4 regions of the Paenarthrobacter sp. CCNWLY172 genome follow, and region 3 is predicted to be linked to each of the others. Evidence: riboswitches for the same ligand, from Rfam matches in the RefSeq annotation. Region 3 holds a riboswitch; each other region holds the start of a gene.
The links. Region 3 has a riboswitch for thiamine pyrophosphate ahead of WBN73_RS08230 (ECF transporter S component). Riboswitches for the same ligand answer to the same signal wherever they lie in the genome.
Positions count from the first base shown of each region.

Region 1: it holds a riboswitch for thiamine pyrophosphate, as region 3 does, so the genes downstream of both, thiO (glycine oxidase ThiO) here and WBN73_RS08230 (ECF transporter S component) in region 3, are expected to answer to the same signal.
Region 2: it holds a riboswitch for thiamine pyrophosphate, as region 3 does, so the genes downstream of both, thiC (phosphomethylpyrimidine synthase ThiC) here and WBN73_RS08230 (ECF transporter S component) in region 3, are expected to answer to the same signal.
Region 4: it holds a riboswitch for thiamine pyrophosphate, as region 3 does, so the genes downstream of both, thiD (bifunctional hydroxymethylpyrimidine kinase/phosphomethylpyrimidine kinase) here and WBN73_RS08230 (ECF transporter S component) in region 3, are expected to answer to the same signal.

Region 1 is NZ_JBBEGB010000003.1:27,490-31,931, forward strand. Features, by position in the region: gene WBN73_RS04990 (TM2 domain-containing protein) at 1-359, opposite strand, end outside; gene WBN73_RS04995 (ferritin-like fold-containing protein) at 515-1,183, shown strand; gene thiE (thiamine phosphate synthase) at 1,227-1,919, opposite strand; TPP riboswitch at 1,947-2,065, shown strand; gene thiO (glycine oxidase ThiO) at 2,061-3,326, shown strand; gene thiS (sulfur carrier protein ThiS) at 3,323-3,559, shown strand; gene WBN73_RS05015 (thiazole synthase) at 3,564-4,361, shown strand; gene WBN73_RS05020 (4a-hydroxytetrahydrobiopterin dehydratase) at 4,395-4,442, shown strand, end outside.
Region 2 is NZ_JBBEGB010000003.1:385,967-390,408, forward strand. Features, by position in the region: gene ffh (signal recognition particle protein) at 1-118, shown strand, start outside; gene WBN73_RS06585 (alpha/beta hydrolase) at 183-905, shown strand; gene thiC (phosphomethylpyrimidine synthase ThiC) at 888-2,741, opposite strand; TPP riboswitch at 2,737-2,844, opposite strand; gene WBN73_RS06595 (amidohydrolase family protein) at 2,929-4,011, shown strand; gene WBN73_RS06600 (VOC family protein) at 4,089-4,442, shown strand, end outside.
Region 3 is NZ_JBBEGB010000004.1:319,766-324,207, forward strand. Features, by position in the region: gene WBN73_RS08220 (energy-coupling factor transporter transmembrane component T family protein) at 1-713, opposite strand, end outside; gene WBN73_RS08225 (ABC transporter ATP-binding protein) at 710-2,305, opposite strand; gene WBN73_RS08230 (ECF transporter S component) at 2,305-2,925, opposite strand; TPP riboswitch at 3,002-3,138, opposite strand; gene WBN73_RS08235 (NUDIX hydrolase) at 3,368-4,066, shown strand; gene WBN73_RS08240 (DUF4235 domain-containing protein) at 4,103-4,363, shown strand.
Region 4 is NZ_JBBEGB010000014.1:20,376-24,817, reverse strand. Features, by position in the region: gene WBN73_RS18435 (Rne/Rng family ribonuclease) at 1-1,652, shown strand, start outside; TPP riboswitch at 1,788-1,886, shown strand; gene thiD (bifunctional hydroxymethylpyrimidine kinase/phosphomethylpyrimidine kinase) at 1,877-3,394, shown strand; gene rplU (50S ribosomal protein L21) at 3,771-4,079, shown strand; gene rpmA (50S ribosomal protein L27) at 4,142-4,405, shown strand.

The sequences.
Region 1 (4,442 bases), on a different contig from region 3:
CCCTGCAGCGGGCGGCCTTCCTTATCCCGTGCGTTGCCGGTCAGCGTGATGATGAGGTCCACGATGGACCAGATGCCGAGTCCGCCCGCAGTGAGCAGTTTGGCAATGCCGGTCCCGATCTTTCCCAAGTAAAAGCGGTCAACACCGAGGCCACCAAGGAGCAAGGAGAGGATCCACGTGACCATGAAGGACTTGGCCGGAGTACCCGTGCCGGGAACACCATAAGGGCTGGAATCCGGGCCGGACTGGTACGTCTGGGGTCCGCCTTGGTACTGGGCGTCGAAAGCACCGGGTGCAGGGGGAACTGGTGGGGCACCGTTCCCGTTGTGGGGCGCGGGCGGGTAGCTCGGATTAGTCATTGATCATCCTTCGGGGGAGTGGGTGCGAGGAGGAGGACACGCGGCCTGCGGGCAGGCCAGACAGTCAACTCACTTCCAGTCAGCCTAGTGGGACCAACGCTGCTGAAGGCAATCTCCGCGGGCGGGGTGTGGAGAGCCGGGGATAGTCTTGGATTATGGGCACTTCGACGGACGTCGCACCTTCTGCCGGACAACTCGCCGCGGGACTCCTGGGCGCCATGGCCTACGGCGAGTTGTCGGCTTTCGGCCGGCTTTCGTTCGATTCCCGATACGCCCCCACACTCCATGACCGTTCAGTGCTGGCAAAAATTGCCGTCGGTGCGTACGGAAACTTCGCGCTGCTGAGCGATCGGCTCGCTGTAATGGGCCTCGATCCGGAGGAAGCCATGCTGCCGTTCCAGCGTTCCTTTGACCACTTCCATGAACGCACCAAGCCCGGGGACTGGTTCGAATCTGTGATGAAGGCATACGTCATCGACACCGTTTCCTCGGACTTCTACCGGGCTGTCGCCACTTTCCTCGATGGAACAACGCAGCAGTTCGTGGACCGGGTTGCCTCCCCCGACCAGGCAACCGAGGTACTTCGTGTCCTGCTGCGGCGGGCCTTGGCCGATGACCCACGACTGGCCTCACGGCTGGCGTTGTGGGGCCGCCGGCTGGTGGGGGAAGCGCTGACACAGGCGCAGAGGGTAGGGACTGAGCACCCACAGTTGGGGCCGGCACTAAAAAGTGGTGGCGATGCCCGCGCCGCAATTAAAAGACTGACAGGCGAGCTCGCCGGGCGTCATGCCCGCCGGATGACGGCGCTGGGCCTCACTGCCTAGCGGTATGACCGGGCTTATGCCTGAAAGGCTCCAACGGCCAGGCTCAAGCTGCGTCCAGCGCCTCCAGCGCCTCCAGCAGCGACTTGGCTGCCGTCGTCGGATCCGAAGCCTCGGTGATGGCGCGGACCACGACGATCCGGGTGGCTCCTGCGGCCCGCACCTGCTCTACGTTGCTGAGATCGATCCCTCCGATGGCGAACCATGGCAGGTTCACGGCGCCGTCGGTGGTCTCGACTGCACGCTTGCTCGCTTCTGCGGCATATGTGACCAAGTCCAGTCCCACGGCTTCGCGGCCGGGTTTGGTGGGTGTCGCCCAGACGGGTCCTACACAGAAATAGTCCAGGCCCCCCTGTCCCGGTGATGCCGCGATGGCGGCATTCACCTGCTCGGGGGAGTGGGTGGAAAGACCGATCGTGACGGACTCCGGAAGCAATGTCCGGGCCACCTTCAACGGGAGGTCCTTTTGCCCGATGTGGAACACCGGAGCCCCGGAAACACTGGCAACGTCGGCTCGATCGTTGACAGCCCACAGCCGTCCATGACGTTGCGCAACTCCCTGCAGGACCGCCAGCAACTCCAATTCCTCGGCAGCTTCGAGGGTCTTGTCGCGCAGCTGGATGATGTCCACACCGCCCTCGAACGCGGCGTCCACAAAGTCTTCAAAATCGCCTTGCCGTTTCCGTGCATCGGTGCACAGATACAAGCGGGCGGTGGCGAGGGCATCAGTCTGGGTCATGGAACCCAGAGTAGTTCCTCTAAACTGGGCACGTACTGCGGGAGCCGCGACGTTCGTCATATGACTGTCCGGCTGAGAGGGCTTAAGAGCCGACCGCTTGACCTGATCCGGCTAGTACCGGCGTAGGGAAGGAAACGCGCAATGGCAGTTCCCCGCCAAACCCCGCTCCAGGCCGACGTGGCCGTCATTGGCGGCGGCGTCATCGGGCTGGGCATCGCCCGCGAAGCGCGGCGACTTGGCCGCTCCGTGGTGGTGATCGACCCCGCACCGGCTTCGGGGGCTACGTTTGCTGCCGCCGGAATGCTTGCCCCCGTGAGCGAATTTCACTACCAGGAGGAAGATCTCCTGGAGTTGATGCTCGAATCGTCCCGGCTGTGGCCGTCTTTCGCGGCAAGCCTGCCCCGCGGAGGGGAAGACACCGGATACCGCACGACGCCGACACTTGCCGTGGGTGCCGATGCCGCGGACCGCAGGGCACTGGCAGACCTCCGTACGGTACAGCTTGCTGCGGGACTGGGGGTCGAGCCGTTGTCCCTGCGCGACGCCCGGGATCGCGAACCCCTCCTCAGCCCCCAAATTTCCAGTGCCTTCGACGTTCCCGCCGACCACCAGGTCGATCCCCGCAAGCTGGCGGCATGCCTGCTCTCGGGACTGGCACGCCACGCGGCCAGCGACTCCACGTGGGTTTCGGGCGCCGACGATGGGTTTGCCGTGACTTCCACGGCGCGCCGCTTGCTCTGGGACGGAGGGCGGGTCTCAGGAGTGGAACTCGAGTCCGGCGCCGCTGTCCACTCCACCGAAACGGTGGTCGCCAACGGACTGGGTGCGGCAGACCTGGAAGGGCTCCCCGACGGGCTCAGCCTTCCCCTGCGGCCGGTATATGGCGACATCCTCAGGCTTCGGGTGCCTGAACACCTCCGGCCCCTGCTCACCTCCACCGTCCGCGGGATGGTCCGTGGAGTGCCCGTCTACATCGTGCCCCGGGACGACGGCACTGTAGTCATCGGGGCCACCCAGCGCGAGGACGGACTGTCGGCAGCGTCCAACGCGGTCTCAGCCGGGGGCGTCTACCAGTTATTGCGGGACGCCCAGGCCCTGGTCCCCGCAGTGGCGGAACTTGAGCTGCTCGAAGTAACGGCCCGGGCCCGCCCCGGCACTCCGGACAACGCACCGCTGCTTGGACGGGTCGTTGGCCCCCGGGGGGATGTTGATGGTCTGGTGATCGCCACAGGATTCTTCCGGCATGGTGTCCTCCTGACGCCCGCGGCCGCACGGATCGTGGGCGGGCTGATCAACGGCACGTCGGACCCCCGGTGGGCATCATTTTCCCCTGACCGCTTCGCGGCCACTTCATCCACAGCGCGGGCGCTTACGCCGGCACACGCTCCCAGCAAGGAAACAGCATGAACATCAAACTCAACGGATCCGATCACGCCGTGCCGGAGGATGCTTCAGTCAGCACCCTGGTCACGGCCGTCACCGGCCGCGCCCTGGACCACCGCGGACAGGCAGCCGACGGTGGCAAGCTGGGCGTCGCCGTCGCCCGCAATTCCGAGGTGGTGCCACGCAGCCAATGGTCCGCAACGGCGCTCGCCGACGGGGATGAACTCGAACTTGTTACCGCAGTCCAAGGAGGCTGACATCATGACGACAGCAAACACAGAGGTCATTACTGACGCCTTGGTGATCGACGGCGTCCACTTCGGATCCCGCCTGATCATGGGGACGGGAGGTGCCCCGAGCCTGGACGGTCTGGGCGCTGCGCTCCTGGCGTCCGGGACTGAGCTCACCACAGTAGCCATGAGGCGCTACTCACCCGCTGAAACAGGATCCCTCTTCCAACTCCTGGTGGACCACGGAATCCGGGTGCTGCCCAACACCGCCGGTTGCTTTACTGCCAGAGACGCCGTGATGACCGCTGAACTGGCACGCGAGGCACTGGAAACCGACTGGGTGAAGCTGGAAGTCATCGCCGATGAACACACGCTCCTTCCAGACGCAGTGGAACTCGTCGAGGCAACGGAACAGCTGGTGAACCGTGGATTCAAAGTCTTCGCCTATACCAACGATGATCCCGTCCTGGCACTGCGCCTCGAAAACCTGGGTGCCACCGCAGTGATGCCCCTGGGCTCGCCGATCGGAACCGGTCTGGGGATCCTGAACCCGCACAACATTGAACTCATCGTGTCCCGGGCCTCAGTACCCGTGGTGCTCGATGCCGGAATAGGAACCGCCTCCGATGCTGCCCTCGCCATGGAATTGGGCTGCGACGCCGTGCTTCTGGCCACCGCTGTCACCCGGGCGCAGAACCCGGTGCAAATGGGTGAGGCCTTCAAGCACGCCGTGATCGCCGGTAGGCTGGCCAAGCAGGCAGGACGGATTCCGAGGCGTGAGCACGCTTTGGCGTCGTCGGCCATGGAGGGCCGGGCAGAGTTTCTCTAAGTGTCCGCCGGGTCTCCGGGAGAAGGAGCAGCAGTGGCAGGGAACCATGACCATCTGACCCAGGCGGATGTCGACGATGCC
Region 2 (4,442 bases), on a different contig from region 3:
GCGGGCGAACGCAGCCTCGGCAGCACCGTCGGGTGCCGCTTTCGGCCAAGGCGCGGCAGAGTTCGATCCCTCATCGCTCAACCTTCCCAAGGGCTTCGATAAGTTCCTCGGCAAATAGGCCGCGGCTGACATCCCCACCGCGTCGCAGTTGGGATGTCAGGGCCGTGGAATAGGCTGAACCAATGCATAAGCAGCGCGTAGTCTTCGTTCACGGCCTGGGCAGCTTTGGTGCTGCGGCATGGCCGAAACAGCACGGCATGGCCCTCGCTTATGACGCGCTGTTCCTGCGCCGGCATGGCTTTGACGTTGCAGCAGAACCCGTGGGATCGAGCGTTGCCGCGGACGTTGCCATTGTCATCAATTCCCTGGCGGATACGGGTGGCGGCCACGTCGTAGCGCACGAGCAAGGTGCCATCTCCGCCATGCTGGCTGCCATAGAACGTCCGGACCTGGTGCACTCGCTGAGCTTGGTTGAGCCTGCTTGTTTGTCCCTGACAGCCGAGCTTCCGGCCACAGCCTCCCATCGGGCCCTTATGGAACCCCTGTTCGATGTACGGAGCCAGCTCAACGACGCCGACTACCAACGTGAGTACTACCGCCGGGCGTTTTCTGCCGAAACGGGGGGACTGGATACTCCCGAAGCGCGCCGTTCAGCCCGCAGGCTCAGGCTCCAGGCCCCGCCTTGGGAGGCCCCGCTGCACATCGTGCCCGGTGTCCCCACGTTGGTCCTCACGGGTGGCTGGGAACCCCTGTATGAGGAAATTGCCGGTTACCTCCAGGAAACCGGAGCCCTCCGCCGTGTTGCTGCGGGAGGGCACCGGCCCCAGGATTCAGTGGACGGGGATCACATCATCCGATCGTTTGTTGGTGACGTCGGACGGGCCATGTCAGTTCAGGCTTCCTGAGCCGGCCTCAAATGTGTCCGGGCTGCCGGGTACCTGCAGTTCCGGCAAATAGACCTTTCCGCCAGATGCCAGGAATTCCTGGCTCTTTCCGCGCATGCCGCTGTACATTTCCGCAATGGCTGTCTGCGCCTCTTCTGATCCGTATTCGTCACGGATGTCCTGGCTGATGCGCATCGAACAGAACTTGGGGCCGCACATGGAACAGAAATGGGCGGTCTTGGCCGGTTCCGCCGGCAGCGTTTCGTCGTGGAAGGCTTCTGCTGTGACGGGGTCCAAGGAGAGGGCAAACTGGTCACGCCAACGGAACTCGAATCTGGCCTTGGACAAGGCATCGTCCCGCTCGTGGGCCCCGGGATGGCCCTTGGCCAGGTCGGCGGCGTGGGCTGCGATCTTGTACGTGATGACACCGGTCTTGACGTCGTCCTTATTGGGAAGGCCCAAATGTTCCTTGGGGGTCACGTAACACAGCATGGCGGTGCCGTACCTGGCAATCTCGGTGGCGCCGATGGCTGAGGTGATGTGGTCATAACCAGGAGCGACATCCGTGACCAAGGGCCCAAGGGTGTAGAAAGGGGCTCCCTTGCACAGTTCCTGCTGGCGTTCCACATTTTCCCGGACCAGGTGGAACGGCACGTGGCCAGGTCCTTCCACCATCACCTGCACATCGAACTCCCACGCCCGCTGTGTCAGCTCGGCGAGGGTATCCAATTCGGCGAACTGGGCTGCGTCATTGGCATCGGCGGTTGCACCCGGGCGCAGGCCGTCGCCCAGGGAGAAGGCGACGTCGTACTGGGCGAAGATTTCGCAGAGCTCGTCAAAGTGCGTGTAGAGGAAGTTCTCCTGGTGGTGCGCCAGGCACCAACCCGCCATGATCGACCCGCCACGGGAGACAATTCCCGTGACCCGGTTGGCGGTCAACGGCACATAGCGCAGGAGCACGCCGGCGTGGATGGTCATGTAGTCCACGCCCTGCTCACATTGCTCGATCACAGTGTCCCGGAAAATCTCCCACGTCAGCTTGTTCGCCTCGCCGTTGACTTTCTCCAGCGCCTGGTAGATGGGGACCGTCCCGATCGGGACCGGGGAGTTGCGGATGATCCACTCCCGGGTGGTGTGGATGTCGTCCCCAGTGGAGAGATCCATGACGGTATCGGCACCCCATTGAGTGGCCCACTGCAGCTTGTCCACCTCTTCCGCGATGGAGCTCGTCACTGCTGAGTTGCCGATGTTGGCGTTAATTTTCACCAGGAAGGCTTTGCCGATGATCATCGGTTCTGACTCGGGGTGGTTGATGTTGTTCGGAATGATCGCCCGTCCTGCGGCAACTTCGCTGCGGACCAGCTCAACGTCACAGTTTTCCCGCAACGCGACGAACTGCATCTCGGGAGTCACCGTGCCCTGCTTGGCGTAGTGCATCTGCGTGACGGTTTTACCTTCGACGGCGCGGCGGGGCACCGGTTGGGTGCCCTTCCACTCTGCTGATGCTTCCCCGCGCCGCACCGCTGACTTGCCGTCGTCCAGCAGGTTTCGCTCCCGTCCGCGGTAAGCCACGGTGTCACCGCGGGCTTCGATCCATGGAGCGCGGAAAGGCTCAAGTCCCACAACGGGATCACTGCCGGGGCCCGCAGTGCGGTACACCTGGAACGCCGGGTTGGCTGTGCCGTTGGGAGACGGTTCCAAGGCGATCTCGGTGACGGGCACCCGGATCCCGTGGTCGGGGTCCTCCAGGTAGGCCAATGAATGGGATGTCAGCGACTGGGTCACAGATTCCGGCGTCCTTGCGCTGGAGCCGGACCGGTTTTGGGCAGGGCTGTGCTGTGTTTTTGTGGTGCTCAAAGGATTACTCACTTCCTTCGCCGGCATTACCCGGACAGGTTCAACGGTCGCAGACTGCATCAGTCCGATCTCAGCCCCTGCAGGGGCCCCCGTGTGGTCGTAGATGAAGCTACCACAGCTCACAACGGGCACCCAGTCACATGAACGAACCAGCGTCCAGGACGCCGCTGCGGACTAGGCTTTTGATATGGCCACCATCATCGAATTCAGCGGATCTGTGCTTGTCTCGGCGGACGAAGAGCGCCAAGGGATGTGGTCTGTTGACGGAGTCCTGACGTTCGAACGCCCCACGGCCACACCGGACCTGGTGTTGGATGGCTGGGTCCTCCCGGGTTTCGTTGATGCCCACTGCCACATCGGTTTGGGTGTGGGTGGCGCCGTTGACGAGCGGACCACCCTTGCGCAGGCCCACGCTGACCTCGACGCCGGGACTCTGCTGATACGGGATGCCGGATCACCAAGTGACACCCGTTGGGTCCAGCAACGTGCGGACGTTCCCCGGTTGATCCGGGCAGGTAGGCACATTGCCCGGAGCCGGCGGTACCTCCGCGGTTTGGGGCATGAAGTCGAACCCGGCCAACTCGTGGAGACCGTCCGGAAGGCAGCGCGGGATGGAGACGGGTGGGTCAAGTTGGTGGGGGACTGGATCGACCGTGGCGTGGGTGACCTCGCTGCCTCTTTCCCCGCCAAAATCGTCAAGGATGCCATCGCTGCCGCCCACGATGAAGGTGCCCGGGTGACGGCCCACTGCTTTGCCGAGGACACAGTGGACGACATGCTCGATGCAGGCATCGACTGCATCGAACATGCCACGGGCCTGCTGTCGCGACACATTCCGCGCTTGGTGGAGCAGTCCGTGCCGATCGTTCCCACCTTGGTCAACATTGCGACTTTCCCGGACATTGCTGCCCAGGCTGCCCCAAAGTTTCCTGACTATGCGGACCACATGGTGCGGCTTTGGGAGCGTCGGCGCGAGCGGGTGTTGGAGGCCTTTGAGTCAGGCGTGGCCATTTATGCGGGCACAGACGCCGGCAGCGTGATCAAGCACGGCAGGATCGCAGACGAAATGAAGGAACTGCACGACGCCGGCCTGCCGCCGGCCGCGGTCCTGGACGCCGCGGCGTGGCGTGCCCGGGAGTGGCTGGGGGCCGAGGGCATCAGCGAAGGGGCGGGTGCCGACGTCGTGTTGTGCTCCGAGGATCCCAGGATCGAGCTGGAAACTGTTTCCAGCCTCAAACACATCGTGCTGGGCGGTTCACTGGTCCGTTAGGAATAAATTGAAGCTTCAACTAATTTAGAGAAGTAGAAAGGTGCTGATGAGCGGCACCTCGAACCCGGGAGCGTCACATGACCACACCACTCAGCCAGGATCTTCTGCCTGCCGAACTGACCATGGGCACCGTCATGCTCAAGGTCGGCGACATGGCTGTCATGAGCGACTACTATCAGCGTGCCCTTGGCCTTGACGTCGTGGCCGAGCAGGATGGCGGGCTCTACCTGGGGCGGCTCGGAAAGCCCGTGGTGCATCTTGCCCCGGCGTCCGGTCTCCAGATTCCAGGCCGTGGGGAGGCTGGCCTGTTTCACACGGCCATTCTGTTCGACGACCAGCCTTCATTGGCCGCCACCATTGCTACCGCCGCCGAGTACGAGCCCCGAGCTTTCGCGGGCAGTGCCGACCATCTGGTCAGCGAAGCGTTCTAC
Region 3 (4,442 bases):
ACCCAGGCGTCCAGAAGCGAATACGTGGATTCGCGCGCCCACGTCCGTTGACCGCCGCCGAAGCCGCGCGCTTCCATGGTGACTGCCAGCCGCGAAGCCCTCCTCACGGCTTGGACCAAGAGCCCAAAGCTCTGGCCCAGCGTGGCCTTCAGCCGTTGGAACGGGCTGCCCTGGGAACCGACTCCGCGGGCACGGCGGGCCATGCCGATGGTCTGCCACTCCTCTGCCATGAGCCCAACCAACCTCATGGCAGCCAAGGATCCCAGGACAAAGCGGTGCGGCAACTTGGCCTTCTGGGCCAGCGCATCTGCCAAATCAGTGGGATCCGTGCAGGTCATCAGCAGGATTGCCGGTAACGCGATCGCCAAACCGCGCAGCATGAAACCCAGCCCCAGCTCAAGGGAACCTTCGCTGATGGACCAGAGTCCGACGTCGAGCAGTACAGCGCCGCTGTCCGCCGCCACAATCGCGGTACTCCAGCCGCCGATCGCAGCGGCGATGATCAGCGGCCAGGCGCGCTGCCACAGAAGCCTGAACGTAAGCCCGGCCAACGGAAACAACGCCAGCTCCGCAACCAACGCCGTGGACGCCGATACCCAGTCGATGGACAGGGCCAGCACCAGGGAAATCAGAAACACGGACACGAACTTTGCCAAGGGGTTGGCTCGGGTCAGCAGGGCACGATTCCCGCGGAGGTTCAGTGCATCCCTCATGCTGCACCAGCTTCCTGATGCGTGGCTTCACCGTGCTGTACCGGGCCGAGCCGCAGCTCCGTTCCGCCGAGCACTGCGCTGAATTCCTGGTCGTGGGTCACGGAGACCACAGCCGTTCCGGCGTCCAGCAACTCTGAAAGGAACGACGCCAACTCCGCCCACGTGTTGGCGTCCTGGCCGAACGTAGGTTCATCGAGCACCAGGACTTCGGGGTGCGCGGCAAGCACGGTGGCCACCGAGAGCCGCCGCTTCTCACCGCCGGAAAGGGTGTAGGGGTTGGCGTCCACCAAATGCGTCAGCCGCAGCCGCTCCAACAGTTCGTCCACCCGTTCTTCGCCGTGGCCTAAATGCCTGGGCCCAAACATGAGCTCGTCCAGGACCTTGCCTGTGACGAACTGGTGCTCCGGCTCCTGGAACACCGTCCCGATCCGTGAAATCAGCTGGTCTGCTTTCCACTTGAACGGGTCAATACCGGCCCCTTTGGAAAGCTCGACGGCGGCACTCACTGTACCGTCCACCGGCGCTAAAAGGCCGGCCAACGTGAGCGCGAACGTGGACTTTCCAGCCCCGTTGGCTCCAGTGATGGTCAGTGCTTGGCCGGCCCTGACCTGCGCGGTGATTCCTGTTTGAACCGGGACGGGCGGGATGGTCTTGAAGCCCTTGCGCCGCGGCTTTTCCCGGGAAACTGCGAGGTCCTGGGCCGCGAGGAGCAGTGGGGCGGTGTGGGGTTGGTTGCGTCGTTGGCGGGTGGCCGGTACGTACCCCGGCACCCAAACGCCGGCAGCCATCAACAGGGTGCGGGCCTCGGACAGGACCTTGTCCGGCGGGCCGTCCAAAAGGACCCCGCCCGTTGCCTGGCCCGTTCCCGGCGCCGCCAGGGCACCCGGCTGCAGGACCACGATCCTGTCCACCAAGTCCTTCCACACCGACACACGGTGCTCCACCACCACCAGCGTTGCGCCGGTCTTGTCCAGGCAACGCCGAACAGCATCCCGAACCTCCAGCACTCCGGCCGGATCCAGGTTGGCCGTGGGTTCGTCCAAGAGGATCAAGCCGGGACGCATCGCGAGAATCCCCGCCAGCGCAAGGCGCTGCTTCTGCCCCCCGGAGAGCGCCGCCGTCGGGTGGTCCAATGCCAATCCGCCGCCCGCGGCGGTACGCAACCCGACGTCGTCGAGCGCTTCATGGACGCGGGCCCAGATCTCCTCTCGCGGCACGGCAAGGTTCTCCGCACCGAAAGCGACGTCGTCACCAACCCGCGACAGGACCACCTGCGTCTCGGGGTCTTGCTGCATGAGACCGGCGCGGCCCCGCTGTTCCCGCGGAGCAACGCCGTCGATCAGCAGGGAACCTGACTCGTCCGAGTCGTCTTCCTCGTCACCCAGCACCCCCGCGAGGGCGTGCAGCAGTGTGGACTTGCCGGCGCCCGAAGGCCCCAGCAGCAACACCCGCTCGCCCGGTTCAATCCGGAGGTCAAGCCCATGAATGGCGGGAGCGGACCTGCCGGCATGCCGCCAACCCCAGCCCTCGGCGGAGATGGCGGCAGGCCTCACCGGGCTGCTGTTCTTGCTGCCGCTCTGCGTGGCGGGCATCAGCTGAAGACGGGCTCCGACGCGGCCTTGCGCGATGCGAAGGAGCTCAGGACGCCGGTTTTAGCCAAGCCGCGGGTGGCAACCCAGGACAGGGCGCCGGCGATGATGGCACCCGAGATGGTGGTGAAAGTGATGTACGCCAGTTTGTCCATTGCCTCGTAGGCGATGTTCCAGCCCCACGGGAGGAAGGAGTCGTTCAGGCCGCAGAAGAGGCCCGCACCGGCACCGGCGAGGAGGGCCGTGGGCAGGTTGAACTTCTTGTACCGGAAGGCGGCGAAGATGAGCTCGGCACCTAGGCCCTGAAGGATCCCGGAGATCAGCACGGTGGTTCCGTACTGGGAACCCATGATCAGCTCACCGGTGGCCGCGACGGCTTCGCAGAAGAGGGCGGCGCCGGGTTTGCGGATAATGAGCATTCCCAGGACTGCGGGGATCATCCAGCCACCGGCGATCAGGCCGGTGAGCGGCGGATACGTCGCGTTCATGGGGATGGATACCAGCGCGGCGCCCTGGGACCAGGCCCAGAAGATCACGCCGCCTGCGATGGCGATCAAGGCCGCCACAACGATGTCTACAACACGCCAGTTATAACTGGTCTTCTTCACGTTTACCGTGGTCATTTTCTGCCTCCTGAGGTTACAGGAGGGGAAAGTGCTCCCCGGATTTCCCATCGGCCTGCGCCGCCTGGATCCGGACACTCTGAGAAGCTCGACTCCCTTGCGCCGGTACTAACCGGATCAGGTTCGAGGGTCTGCGGCTGTCCGCACTCTCAGCGCCCTCGCGTCTCCTGCATCTCTGCAAGGTCCGACGGCGGCGCTCCCCTGTCGTTATCAAATCTGCCCTGATGGGCTGGTTCAGTTTACACCTGCCCGTGTTGTGGGCGACTGTCCGATGCCGGCCGGTGGTCACAATCGGGCGATCCGGGGGGCCCGTGCGTGGGGTTGCGTGCGTTGCGGGGCCCGCTCTGCACCCCTCGCGCCCGTTTCGGCCTGTACATCCGGCCCCACAACGAGACCTGAGAGAATGATCCAGCAGACTCGACCGCGGCAAAGGGGCACTTTCATGACGGACCTACCCATTCAGGATCACCCTGCCGGCGAGGGCACCATATCCGAGCCCCGGCTTGCTGCCAGTGTCATCCTGCTCCGTGATGCCCCGGGCGGGATCGAGGCGTTCGTCCAGCACCGGGTCAGCACCATGGACTTCGCCGCCGGAATGGTGGTCTTCCCGGGCGGCCGGGTGGATGCTGCGGACGAGTCAGGCTGGGACTACCCAGCGGACCTGCTTCAACGCCACGCTGCCGCCTGGCGTTCGAGTTCCATCGCCACCGGCGCCACCTCAACGCAGGCCGAAACCAACGCAGGGACGGTCCTCACCGCCGCAATCCGCGAAGTCCAGGAGGAGTCCGGGCTCAGCATCAGTGCCGCGGATCTCCGCCCTTGGGCCAACTGGATCACGCCTACGGACATGCCGAAGCGCTTTGACACCTACTTCTACGTTGCCAGGCCTTCCCCGGGAGCCGAGCCGCAGCATCAAACCACGGAGGCCTGGCAATCGTTGTGGATGCCAGTAGACGGAATCCTGGAAGCTGAAGCAGCCGGGACCCTGAAGCTGATGCCGCCCACCTACTACCTGCTCAAGGAAATCGCTGAGTTTGATTCCGTGGATGCTGCCTGGTCGGCAGAGCACCCCGTTGTTCCCGTGCTGGCCCCTGTTGGGTCCTTGGCAGCGTTCCTGAAAGAGCGCGAAAGCCGGCGCTGACTCTGGAGTCGGCCCACGGACGGCTAGGCTGGGGGCATGAACCTCTTCTTCAAGCTGATCGGTGCCGGAGTAAGCCTCGGAGCGGGCTTCGTAGGCACCAAACTCGTCAACAAAGGGTGGGAAAAGGCAACTGGCAACAAACCACCCCTGGGCAACGACGACATGGAAACGAGCTTGCGTTCAGCACTGACTTTTGCGCTGATCTCAGCCTTCGTCAGCACCTTGATTCAGGTGTTGGCCAGCCGTGGCACACAGCGTGCCATTGCACGTTTCGCCAAGTCACACGACATCGTCTAGCCCGCAACCACAGACAGCAACGCGGGGTCGCTTTTGCCTCCACCTGATGGAATGAACCATTGGACGCAAGGCGACTCCG
Region 4 (4,442 bases), on a different contig from region 3:
TGAAGGACCGTTTGCCGGAAAACGCCGGCGTCATTGTCCGCACGGCTGCTGAAGGTGCGTCGGAAGAAGAACTGACGCATGACATCAACCGCCTGCGCGCCCAGTGGGAAGGCATCGAAGGCCAGGCCTCCTCCACCAAGGTCCTGGCACCGGAACTGCTCTACGGCGAACCCGACCTGACCATCAAGGTGGTCCGTGACGTCTTCAATGAAGACTTCTCCAAACTGATCGTTTCCGGCGACGACGCCTGGGACACCATTGAGGCTTACGTAACCTACGTTGCCCCCGACCTTGTGGGCCGCCTCGAGAAGTGGACCAAGGACCAGGACATCTTCGGTGCCTGGCGCATTGACGAGCAGATCCACAAGGCACTGGAACGCAAGGTCTTCCTCCCATCCGGTGGTTCGCTGGTCATCGACCGCACCGAAGCCATGACCGTGGTGGACGTCAATACCGGTAAGTTCACCGGCAGCGGTGGAAACCTTGAAGAAACCGTCACCAAGAACAACCTCGAAGCTGCTGAGGAAGTAGTTCGCCAGCTTCGCCTGCGTGACATCGGCGGCATCATTGTCATCGACTTCATCGACATGGTCCTTGAGTCCAACCGCGACCTCGTCCTCCGCCGTATGGTTGAGTGCCTTGGCCGCGACCGCACCAAGCACCAAGTGGCTGAAGTGACGTCACTGGGCCTTGTCCAGATGACCCGCAAGCGCATGGGTACCGGCCTCCTTGAGGTCTTCGGTGAGCAGTGCGAGCACTGTGCAGGCCGCGGCGTGGTCACCCACGATGAACCGGTGGAGCACCGTCGCGCCAACGTTGTGGCTGCCGAGCACCACCGCCCCCACACTGAGGCGCAGCAACCCACAGCCCGAACAGAACGCAAGCGCCGCCGTGGCAAGGGCGGGGGACAGGCTGTCGCCGAGGCTCCCGCGCAGGTCCACAGCACTGCTTCCGCCCCTGCCGCACCTCCCGCGGCTTCCGAGCCGCAGGATCCTGCCAAGCAGGCCAAGGCAGAGGCAACCCGCGCTGCGCTGGCGACGATCGCTGCTGCCGCCCACGCTGCCCACCTCCACGATGACGAAGTTCACCGTGCAGAAGAGCAGGCACGGGCGGCCGGCCAGCACCAGGCGCCTGCCGCATCACAGCCGGAGGCTGGAGAGCACTCCGACCCCGAATCAGACCGGGAAGCATCGGTTCGTGACACACGGTCCACACCGGTTCTGCGATTCGGCGGCGAAGAAGTGGCCTTGCCTTTCGGGGAACACCACGAGGAACCGCCTGCCGCCAAGCCTGCCATGAGCCTGGATCTCCTGGCCGAAGCGTTCTCCCACCTTGGCGCAGCACCCGAGGCGAAGCCCGAAACCGTGGTTCCTTCCAAGGCAGCCGCTGCACCTGCAGCCGCCGTGGCGGGGCCCGTGGACGAGGACCCTGAAGCTGCTTCGGCGTCGAAGTCCCGCCGGGGGCGCCGCAACCGCAGTGCGAGCCGCGCCCAGGGTGCAGCCAACGAGACCAGCGTTGAGCACCACGAGGTAACTGCTACCGCAGCGCGTGGAACTGCACACCAGGCCAAAGCACCGGCGGAGCCTGCCAAGAAGGCAGCGTCCGAGGAACCCATCATCCTTGGGGTTGGTGTTCCCGCTTCGGAGCTCTAGGACCCGATCCGCAAGGGCCCCGCAGTAACCGCCACAGGCGGGTACTGCGGGGCCCTTTGCTGTCTGCTCACAGCGGTCATAACCGGTCTTCTGCGGAGTGCAGTTCCCGGGCCGTGCTGCTTCCCGGCTACGCTGGGGATTGACACGGGGTGCCGGGCATAGGGCCCGGCTGAGATCCAGACCCGTTGAACCTGTCCGGTTAGCACCGGCGAAGGGATGTCCCCATGACGTCATCGTCGTATTCTTCTGTGTACCCTCTGGCTGTTTGCGGCCGGGAAACGCCCCGCGTACTGAGTATCGCGGGCTCGGACCCCTCCGGCGGTGCCGGTATCCAGGCTGACCTGAAGAGCATTGCTGCGCAGGGCGGCTACGGCATGGCGGCGATCACCGCGTTGACGGCCCAAAACACGCTGGGCGTCAGTGCTGTCCATGTTCCTCCGGTGGAGTTCCTGCGACAGCAGTTGGAGTCCATCAGCACGGACATCGCCATCGATGCCGTCAAGATCGGCATGCTGGGTGACGCTGCGGTGATCGATGAGGTCCGCAGCTGGCTTGAGTCGGTGCGTCCCGGCGTCGTGGTCCTTGACCCGGTGATGGTGGCCACCAGCGGCGACCGCCTCCTGCGGGGGTCTGCCGAGCAGGCCCTGCGCGCTCTGCTGCCGTTGGCGGACCTTATTACCCCGAACCTCCCGGAGCTTGCCATGCTGTTGGGGGAGCCTGAAGCTGCTGACTGGGATTCGGCGTTGAACCAGGGCAAGCGACTGGCTGCTGAGTGCGGCACCACGGTCCTGGTGAAGGGCGGACACCTGGCAGGGGCGGAATGCCCGGATGCCCTGGTTAACACCAGCGGCCTCCTGCGGCAGGACGTCATCGAGGTAGCCGGACCCCGCGTGGAAACGAAGAACAGCCACGGCACGGGCTGTTCGTTGTCGTCGGCTCTGGCCACGGTCCAGGCCCGCACCGGCGATTGGGAAGCTTCCCTGCGCGAAGTCAAGCCGTGGTTGCTTCAGGCGCTGCTGCATTCGGACAGCCTCGACGTAGGCCAGGGAAACGGGCCGGTCCACCATTTCCACCACCATCAGGTCCTGAGGCCGGGGCAATTCGCCGCGGCGCTGTGGAAGGAAGCTGCTCCGGAGCTCGAGGCAATCTACAAGCTCAGCTTTATTGACGGCCTGCAATCGGGCGACCTCCCGGAGGCTGCGTTCAATTACTACCTCGCGCAGGATGCCCTCTACCTCAACGGGTATTCCAGGGTCCTGGCGCGTGCGGGCGCCCTTGCCCCCACGGAGGAGGAGCAACTGTTCTGGGCCAAAGCGTCACAGCAGTGCCTTGAGGTCGAATCGGAACTGCACAGGAACTGGCTCAGCACCCGAGAGGCATCCTCGGTGACCGGACCCGTCACGAAGTCCTACGTGGACCACCTGCTGGCGTCCTCGGCCACCGGCAGCTACTCCGTGGTGCTGGCGGCCATCCTGCCGTGCTACTGGCTCTACGCAGAGGTGGGCCAGCGGCTCCATGCATCGTTCGTGGAGGCGGGATCCCCGGCGGCGCATCCCTACGCGGACTGGCTCAGGACTTACGCCGATGAAGAGTTTGCTGCAGCCACCAGGAATGCGATCAATTTCACGGACGCCGCTGCAGCGGCAGCTTCCGAGGGGGAGCGGGCATCAATGGTGGAGGCTTTTGCCCAGTCCTGCCGCTACGAAACTGCATTCTTCGACGCTCCCCGGCTGTTCGCCTGACCGTTCCTGCCCGGACTTTTTATCTCCGGGTTTCTAACCGCCCCAGCGCGTCGCGGGTCAAATCACGTTAATCGCCCCAAACCCTGTAGGCTGTATGGGCACGGTGCCGGGAGAGTCCGTTACAACTGGTGATGCAAGTCACGTGGTAGCCTCCGGACCCGGCCTCATTTGCAGCCGAGGGTCAAACTAGCGTAATCTTGATCTTCGGTGCTTACGCCAACACTTGGGTTATGCCCCTTGGAATTGTTCAAGGGATGACTCGCGGACTTCGATCAGAAGTCCACGGCGTTGAGGCACAGCGCGAACCAAGCCTGATTTCGGTTCCAGGTTCCGCACGCAAATTTAGTTATAAACGTCGAGAGAAGTGAGTACCCAAGTGGTGTACGCGATTGTCCGCGCAGGCGGCCGCCAAGAAAAAGTTTCCGTTGGAGACTACGTAACGCTTAACCGCGTCCCCGGTGGAGCCGGCAGCACGCTTGAGCTGCCCGCCTTGCTCCTGGTTGACGGCGATAAGGTCACCTCCGCAGCTGCGGAACTGGCCAACGTCAAGGTGACGGCTGAGATCCTCGAAGACCTCCGTGGTCCGAAGATCGTCATCCAGAAGTTCAAGAACAAGACCGGCTACCGGAAGCGTCAGGGTCACCGTCAGGAACTGACCAAGATCAAGATCACCAGCATCGCGTAACTTTCGTTACCCGCTGTTCAGGTTTTTCAGTTTCCCCAGAAATTTAGAGGCAGGCATTTCACATGGCACACAAAAAAGGCGCGAGTTCCACTCGCAACGGTCGTGACTCCAACGCACAGTACCTGGGCGTCAAGCGCTTCGGTGGTCAGGTAGTCTCCGCAGGCGAAATCATCGTTCGCCAGCGTGGCACGCACTTCCACCCCGGTGCAGGCGTTGGTCGCGGTGGCGACGACACCCTGTTCGCCCTGCAGGCCGGCTCGGTTGAGTTTGGTACTCGCCGCGGACGTCGCGTAGTGAACATCGTTGCTGCTGCAGCTGCAGAGTAACAACAAGTTCTGAACCGGTGGAGCGGGCCAAACGGCC